DNA from 2 places in the Staphylococcus sp. mip270_02 genome. Region 2 is predicted to be linked to the other one. Evidence: a T-box and tRNA genes for the amino acid it is inferred to sense, from the RefSeq annotation. Region 2 holds a T-box; the other holds one or more tRNA genes.
The links. The T-box of region 2 lies ahead of serS (serine--tRNA ligase). A T-box ahead of a tRNA ligase gene usually reads a tRNA of that ligase, here a tRNA-Ser.
Positions count from the first base shown of each region.

Region 1 (4,590 bases), 320 kb from region 2:
TAGTAATCTCTATATTCACTATCGCTATCAGCGTATGCTTGTTTAAACCATTCGTGTTCTGTAGATGTATGATTTATAACAATATCCATCATTATCTTTAAATCACGTTTATGAGCTTCAGCAACAAGTGTTTCTAAATCTTCAATCGTGCCGAACTTCTCATTTATTTTATAATAATCACTAATGTCATAACCATTATCATTCATTGGAGATTCATACACTGGTGTTAACCAAATGTAGTCTACACCTAAATACTGTAAATAATCTAACTTTTCAATGATTCCTTTCAAATCACCTTCACCGTTACCTGTCGTGTCATTAAATGATTTCGGATATATTTGATAAACTACTGACTTTCTCCAATCACTTTGACTCATGAAATTACCACCTTTACTTATATTATTTAAAGAAGAAAAACCCGCTAAGCCGTTTTAGCGAGTTTAGTTGTATTGCTTTAGAATGCTTATTCTTCTACCATTTCTTTTGCTTTATCTTTACTAAATTTTGACAAGAATACCGTTAAAATTGCCGGAACCACAATTGCTAAAAAGGTACATACAAGGTAGATACCCCAATACTCGCTTTTAATTGAGATGAAAGCAGGAACGCCACCGACACCAACACTACCAAGCACGCGCGTTGCACCAATGATTGCTCCTAACACACAAGATGTTGAAATCGCTGCGACAAACGGATATTTCAATGGTAAATTGACACCAAATAATGCCGGTTCCGTCACCCCTAAGAAACCTGAAACACCAGAAGTCATCGCCAAACCTTGTTCTTTGCCCATTTTACGTCTTCTATAAACAAACCAAGCGCCGAATGCTGCTGACCCCTGACAAATATTAGATATCGCCAAAATTGGCCATAAGTATGTTCCACCGAGCTCACTACCCATAAGTTGGAAATCAACAGCCAAGAACATATGATGTAATCCTGTAATAACAAGTGGTGCGTATAACAAACCATAAATAGCGCCACCTAACCAACCAGCATGTTCAAAGACGAACGTCACACCATTTGTAATGCCAGTACCTAGCCATAACGCTACAGGACCAATAACAATGAATGCTAAGAATCCTGTTATTAGTAATGCAATTGGACCAACAACTAACATTTTAATTGAATCATGAATATGTTTATTTAAGAATTTTTCAATTTGAGCTAAAACATATGCTGCAAGTAAAATCGGCAACACTTGTCCTTGATAATTTAGTTGCTTGATTTCTAAACCAAAAATATCCCAAGTAGGAATGTTACCTTTTGCAATGTCATACTGAGAAACAAGCTGTGGATTCATTAAAATCAAACCTAACACTAAACCAAGTATTTGACTTCCTCCGAACACACGCATACTACTCCAACCAATCAATGCTGGTAAAAATATGAAAGCTGTACTAGCAATGACATTAATAATATTTGAGATATCGCCCAATTGCGGAAATTGTTCAACAAGTGGTTTCGGTCCAAATAAATCTTCCATTGTGAGTAAATTATTAATTCCCATAAGTAAACCAGCAGTTACGATTGCTGGCAAGATTGGTATAAAGATATCCCCCAGTAACTTAATCAATCTTTGAATAGGATTTCCCTTTTTAGCTGCTGCCGCCTTTGCATCATCTTTAGATGATTCACTAATCCCCGTTTCTGCTATCAGTTGCTTATAGACTTCGTCTACCGTTCCCGGCCCAATAACTATTTGATATTGGTTATCCGCTTTGAACTGGCCTTTCACTAAATCATTATTACTCAATCGGTCTTTGTCCACTTTATCATCGTCTTTCAAGACAAGTCTCAAACGTGTAACACAGTGTGTTGCTGTGTCCAAATTATCTTTGCCCCCAACAGCTTCGACTATATCTTGCACATCTTTCTTTTTAACGGCCATGACAATCCACTCCCTTATACTTTTAACATTACAGAAATTATAACTTGTCTAGACAAGTTTTGTAAAGGCTTTCACAAAAATCATACAAATCTTTTACCCCATCGCACAAAAGGCCATAATAAACTGTATTATTACTAAAAGTGAGAAGTAGCAATCTTTGGGCTTTCACTTAGTTATCAACTGTTCATTCTTCATCAAAACACATTTCTTTTTCATTGAAAAGTTACCATTTTGATTTTATAACTTTAAATTCCTTATTAATAAAGAACCGATAAACATAATTTTTTAGATACCTTACTATATAATCATGCAGTCTTAAAAAGCACATCAAAAAAGACAAGCATTCAATACGAGATTGAATACTTGCCTCATCTATTCATTAGTCTTGGTTTTAAAAATATAATGGCGGAGGAAGAGGGATTCGAACCCCCGCGAGCCGTTAAGCTCCTGTCGGTTTTCAAGACCGATCCCTTCAGCCGGACTTGGGTATTCCTCCAAACACAATACTCATCATATTATAGCCATTTGTAAAAGTCAATCAAAATTACAAAGTTACACTAATGTTTTTTCATTTAAATAAGAATCTACAGAATCCGCTACCGCTCTACCCTCTTGTATCGCCCATACAACTAAACTTTGTCCTCTTCTAGCATCGCCTGCAGCGAATATGTGTGGTTGGTTTGTTCTAAAATCTTTGTTATCAGCTACAATTTTATTGCGTTCTGTTTGAATATTAAAAGCATGTGGCACTGTTGTTTCAGTACCTACAAAACCTATAGACAGCAGTACTAAATCCGCTGGCCAATGGCGCTCAGTACCATCTACAACTACCATGCCTTCATCAGTTTCTTCGAGAATTTGTGTATAGACGCCTTTGACATTACCAATTCTATCCACATCATAGCGCATTGTTTGCACACCATAAGCACGTGGCTCAAAACCAAAGCGTGATTTATATTCTTTATGTGCATAATCCATTTTAAATACAGGCATTGCCAACGGCCAATACGTATTCTCATCAAATTCAATTTCTTCTGGTTGTTTTGTATATTTATTAAATTGTACGATTGATTTACAATTTTCACGCAATGCAGTAGCGACACAGTCTGCTCCTGTATCTCCGGCTCCGATTACGACCACATTTTTACCTTCAGCAGAAATAGATGGTTCATCGATTTCACCATTTAAATACTGACCTTGTTCTGTTAAATAATCCATCGCAAAGTGAATACCTAATCCCATGCGTCCTTCTAAAGGTAAATCTCTTGCGTTTTGTGAACCAGTACATAAAATAATTGCATCATACTGCTCGTTAAGCGTTTCTTTGCTAATATCCACGCCAATTTCTGTATCAGTTTCAAAACGTATACCAGATTCTTTCATCACTTTTATTCGGCGACGTACTACATCTTTATCTAATTTCATATTAGGTATACCATACATCAACAATCCTCCAGCTTCGTGCGCACGCTCGTAGACTGTAACGTTGTATCCTAATTTATTTAATTCATCTGCAGCAGTTAAACCAGCTGGACCACTGCCTACTATAGCTACTGATTCGTCTTTACGATACTCTGGTACTGTTGGTTTCACCCAACCATTTTCAAAAGCTTCATCTATAATAGTTCTTTCAATCCCTTTAATAGCAACTGATTCACGATTAATCTTCATGACACAAGATTGTTCACAAGGTGCTGGACAAACACGCCCTGTAAATTCAGGGAAGTTATTCGTTTCGTTCAACCGTTCATAGGCAGTTTTGAAATCTTGTCTATAAACAAGGTCGTTCCATTCTGGAATATAATTACCTATAGGACAACCAATGGTTTCTCTACCAAATGGTTCTCCAGTTTGGCAAAATGGCGTACCACAATCCATACAACGAGCACCTTGTTGTGCCGCTTCGTCTTTCGTAAATCTTTGTTGAAACGCATCGTGACTCTTCAAACGATCAACCAAAGACAACTCGTGCAATTGTTGTTTGTCATAATTCATAAATCCTTTGAATTCGCCCATGATAAATCCCCCTTCTACAATTAATATACGGCAGTCAATTGTTGCTCTGATTCTATATATGTGCGCTTGTCATTAAAAGCATTTAATAAAGCTTGGTCAAGTTCTGTTGAATTTTGCTTTTGTAAATCGATTTTTTGCATCATCAGTTTATAGTCTTTAGGAATTACTTTAACGACTTTATCTGCAACATATTCAAAGTTAGCTAAAATATTTTTCGCCTTCGTACTATTTGTATACTTCACATGTTCTTCTAACATAGATTTCAAAACATCATATTCTTCTTCGACAGTAATGAAATCGAAATCTAAGCTGTCTAATTTATTTTCTGATTTAAATTGCTCTATATCAGACGGGAAGATATAACTCACACCACCACTCATACCTTGGCCAAAGTTTTTACCTACATCACCTAACACAACAACTCTACCGCCAGTCATATATTCAAGACCATGATCACCAATACCTTCAACAACTACTTGTACCCCACTATTTCTAATACAAAAACGTTCTCCAGCTTTACCACTTATAAAAGCTTTACCATGAGAAGCACCATAAAAACAAACATTACCTACGATAATTTCGTCTTCACGTTGTTGGTTTGGCGCTTTAACAATCACTTTACCACCAGATAAACCTTTACCTACATAATCATTAGCGTCCCCTGTGTGATGAATTGTTAAACC
Region 1 covers NZ_CM132934.1:16,591-21,180, forward strand. Annotated here, with positions in the region: gene treC (alpha,alpha-phosphotrehalase) at 1-377, opposite strand, end outside; gene treP (PTS system trehalose-specific EIIBC component) at 464-1,891, opposite strand; tRNA gene ACW5YJ_RS00075 (tRNA-Ser) at 2,295-2,387, opposite strand; gene ACW5YJ_RS00080 (glutamate synthase subunit beta) at 2,444-3,907, opposite strand; gene gltB (glutamate synthase large subunit) at 3,928-4,590, opposite strand, start outside.
Region 1: it encodes a tRNA-Ser, which carries the amino acid that the T-box ahead of serS (serine--tRNA ligase) is inferred to sense. The anticodon was not compared.

Region 2 (4,590 bases):
TTTGTATCATTTATATCGATTACCATTGCCTCAGGACAACGTGAATGCAAAGCAGCATGATTTGTTGGATGAGTCGCTACTGTTATTAAACCACTACCACTGTATACACATGCTCGTGCTGCAAGCATGATTGCACCACCTAAGTTCGCATTACCACCAATTAAAAGAATTCTACCATAATCACCTTTATGTGTTTCATCTTTTCGCTTTGGGATGCTCACTGATGATAAAGTTTCCATATTGAAACCTCCTTCTTAAATTACTGAATGTGTGTAAAGTTCTGTATTTTAATAAAGAAAATTAACTGACTAACATATTAAAGAGGTTCTGCTTTTAAAAGTAATTATGACAATTGCAGAACGGTCTGTATTTCAGTTAATTCTCCTTCGTTTTTTGTAATAAGAATTATAAATACAATAAGAAATATTATACCTGGTTGTGCTATTAGTCAATAGTTAAAAGCGTTAAGAAATTATTAATTTCAATAAACTTATTTTTATTACAGCTTTATCCCATTAAAACAGTAATTTAATACCATGTTACGGATATTGGTTAAGCTATTGTCCAACAAAAAATGTAAGCGTATACTCAAAATAATTAGAAAAAAATATTAATCAAGGAGATGGAAAGATGACATTACAACTTAATGGGGAAACATTAACGATTAATGATATTAAACAGTTTTTAAATAGAGAAGATAAAGTAGAAGTTACAGAAGATGCGTTTGAACGTGTGAAAAAGAGTCGCCAAACAGTTGAAGCTATTATAGAGAATAAAGAAACAATTTATGGAATTACAACTGGTTTTGGTTTGTTTAGTGATGTACGTATAGACGAAGGAGAATACAACCAATTACAAGTCAATTTAATTCGTTCACACGCATGTGGTATAGGGAAACCATTTTCAGAAGAAGTTGCATTAGTGATGATGGTATTAAGATTGAATACATTATTAAAAGGGCACTCTGGTGCAACTATAGATTTAGTAGAACAACTGATTTATTACATTAACGAAAGAATTATACCTGTTATTCCACAACAAGGATCATTAGGTGCTTCTGGAGATTTAGCGCCACTATCACATTTGGCTTTAGCATTAATAGGGGAAGGTAATGTCTTTTATAAAGGTGAAGAAGTAGACAGTCGGTACGTCTTAAATCAGTTAAATCGCAAAGCATTAGATTTACAAGCTAAAGAAGGGCTTGCGTTGATTAATGGTACACAAGCAATGACTGCTCAAGGAGTTATAAATTATATAGAAGCGGAAGACCTAGGTTATCAGGCGGAGTGGATTGCTTCTCTTACACACCAAGCTTTAAATGGTATTACAGATGCCTATAATGACAAGGTACATAAAGTTCGAAATTTCCAAGAACAAATAGATGTTGCGGCTAGGATGTTAGACTGGTTGGAAGGTTCAGAATTGACGACGACTCAAGGTGAAATACGTGTGCAGGATGCTTATACTTTGCGCTGTATCCCTCAAATTCATGGTGCTAGCTTCCAAGTATTCAATTATGTGAAGGAAAAGTTAGAGTTTGAAATGAATGCTGCAAATGATAATCCACTTATATTTGATGAAGATGATGAACCCCTTGTTATCTCAGGAGGAAATTTCCATGGTCAACCTATAGCGTTTGCTTTAGACTTTTTAAAACTAGGCGTAAGTGAATTAGCGAACGTTTCAGAGAGACGTCTAGAACGCTTGGTAAATCCTCAATTAAATAATGGACTACCGGCCTTTTTAAGTCCCCAACCGGGATTACAAAGTGGTGCAATGATTATGCAGTATGCTGCAGCAAGTCTTGTTTCAGAAAATAAAACACTCGCACACCCAGCAAGTGTTGATTCTATACCGTCTTCCGCTAACCAAGAAGATCATGTTTCCATGGGGACTATAGCTTCAAGACATGGCTACCAAATGATTGAAAATGCTCGTCGTGTATTGGCAATCGAAACAATCATCGCTCTGCAAGCTGTTGAATATAAAGATATTGATAAGTTATCACCTAAGACGTATGAAAAATATCAAGAACTACGTCATATTGTGCCATCTATCACAGAAGATAGACAATTTCATAAAGATATTGAAGCAGTATCACAATATTTGCGCGATATTGCTTATATGGATGAGATATAATTGACATAAATACTATCACTCTTGAAAAAAATGATGTTATTTGCTATATTTAATTTAACTTAATAAGTCATTGTTCGTAGGATAAGTAGTATTAATTTTTCGGTTTCAGAGAGCCTGTGTTGAGTGTGAACAGGTAGCCAAGGTTAATGTGAATCTACCTACTATTAAGAGAACAATCGGATTTAACCGTTATTTTTGTGAGAGTGCAGTCTAATTTTAGACTGTTAAATAGGGTGGCAACACGTAGACCACGTCCCTTGTAGAGGGATGTGGTCTTTTTTGCGTGTTTATCCCAAATTTTTAAAAATTGAAAGGATGGATGAAGCTATGTTAGATATTAAATTATTTCGTAATGACCCTGATTTCGTTAAAGAAAAAGTAGCTAAGCGAGGTATGGAAGATACAGTAGTAGATGAAGTACTAGAATTAGATGAACAGCGTCGTCAGTTAATTAGTAAAGCTGAAGAAATGAAAGCTGAGCGTAATAAAGTTAGTGGTGAAATTGCTCAGAAGAAACGTAATAAAGAAGATGCAGATGATGCAATCGCAGCAATGCGTAAACTTGGTGATGAAATTAAAGTTTTAGATGATACACTTAATCAAGTTGATGTGGATCTTAACGATAAATTATCACGCATTCCAAATATTATTCATGATGATGTGCCTGAAGGTGCTACAGACGAAGATAATGTAGAAGTTAAACGTTGGGGTACGCCAAGAACATTTGATTTTGAAGAAAAAGCACATTGGGATTTAGTAGAAGAATTAAAAATGGTTAATTTTGAACGTGCAGCTAAAGTATCTGGAGCTAGATTCGTCTTCTTAACAGGCGAAGGTGCACAATTAGAAAGAGCATTAATGAATTATATGATTACGAAACATACAACACAACATGGTTATACAGAAATGATGGTACCACAATTAGTTAACGCTGATTCAATGTATGGTACTGGTCAATTACCTAAGTTTGAAGAAGACTTGTTTAAAGTTGAAAAAGAAGGACTATATACTATACCAACTGCAGAAGTACCGCTGACAAATTATTACCGTAATGAAATTATCGGACCGGATGAATTACCAGCTAAATTCACTGCCCAATCAGCATGTTATCGTAGTGAAGCGGGTTCAGCTGGTCGTGATACAAGAGGCCTTATTCGTTTACATCAATTCGATAAAGTTGAAATGGTTCGTTTTGAAAAACCAGAAGATTCTTGGCAGGCTTTAGATGAGATGACTGGACATGCAGAAGCAATTTTAGAAGAATTAGGCTTACCATACCGTCGTGTTATTTTATGTACAGGTGATATTGGTTTTGGTTCAAGTAAAACGTATGATTTAGAAGTTTGGTTGCCAAGCTATAATGAATATAAAGAAATAAGTTCTTGTTCAAATATTACTGATTTCCAAGCACGTCGCTCGAATATTCGTTTTAAACGTGATAAAAATGCTAAACCAGAATTAGCACATACACTTAATGGTAGTGGATTAGCAGTAGGGCGTACGTTTGCTGCAATAGTTGAAAATTACCAAAATGAAGATGGTTCTGTAACAATACCAGAAGCATTAGTTCCATATATGGGTGGTAAAACAGTCATCCGTCCTATTAAATAAATTATTAAAAGTGCGTAGTTAAAGTATTAGCTATGCACTTTTTTATGTACGGAGAGGGTAGGGGAGGCGTAAAAGTTGAGCATAAGAAATACATAAAATACGCACTATTAAAATAGTTAATTTGATTGAAAGTACTGGAGTTTCTAAGGGAAGTCTAATTGATAACACAAGATTCTGAAATATTTAAATAACTGTATTAACAATGTTTTAAGACGTTCGTTAGACTAACATCACACAAACCGGCGTCTAAAGATGTTGATTACTTTTATGCTATTATATTAGAATGGATTTACTGTTTTTAGCGTTTGAAGTGAGAGGGTGGGAAAATGGACAATGAGGCGCATGTTACTTTTAAACAAGGTGTAAAAGCGTGTATTCCTACTTTGTTAGGTTATGCTGGTGTTGGTCTGTCTTTTGGAATTGTTGCAGTGGCATCAGGATTTAGTATGTTGGAAATTATTTTACTTTGCTTGCTAGTGTATGCGGGCGCGGCACAGTTTATTATTTGTGCACTTGTTATTTCTGGCACGCCCATATCTGCAATTATATTGACGACATTCATTGTGAACTCAAGAATGTTTTTATTAAGTATGACGCTTGCGCCAAATTATAAAAACTATAGTTTATTAAATAGAATTGGTCTTTCTACATTAGTAACAGACGAAACATTCGGTGTAGCTATTACACCACATTTAAAAGGTGAGAAGATTAATGATCGTTGGTTGCATGGATTAAATATAACAGCATATGTTTTTTGGACATTTGCATGTATTATTGGTGCAGTCTTTGGTAAATACATACATCAACCAGAAGCACTAGGATTAGATTTTGCAATTACCG
Region 2 covers NZ_CM132934.1:338,816-343,405, forward strand. Annotated here, with positions in the region: gene ACW5YJ_RS01420 (NAD(P)H-hydrate dehydratase) at 1-239, opposite strand, end outside; gene hutH (histidine ammonia-lyase) at 631-2,139, shown strand; T-box leader at 2,210-2,400, shown strand; gene serS (serine--tRNA ligase) at 2,467-3,750, shown strand; gene ACW5YJ_RS01435 (AzlC family ABC transporter permease) at 4,077-4,590, shown strand, end outside.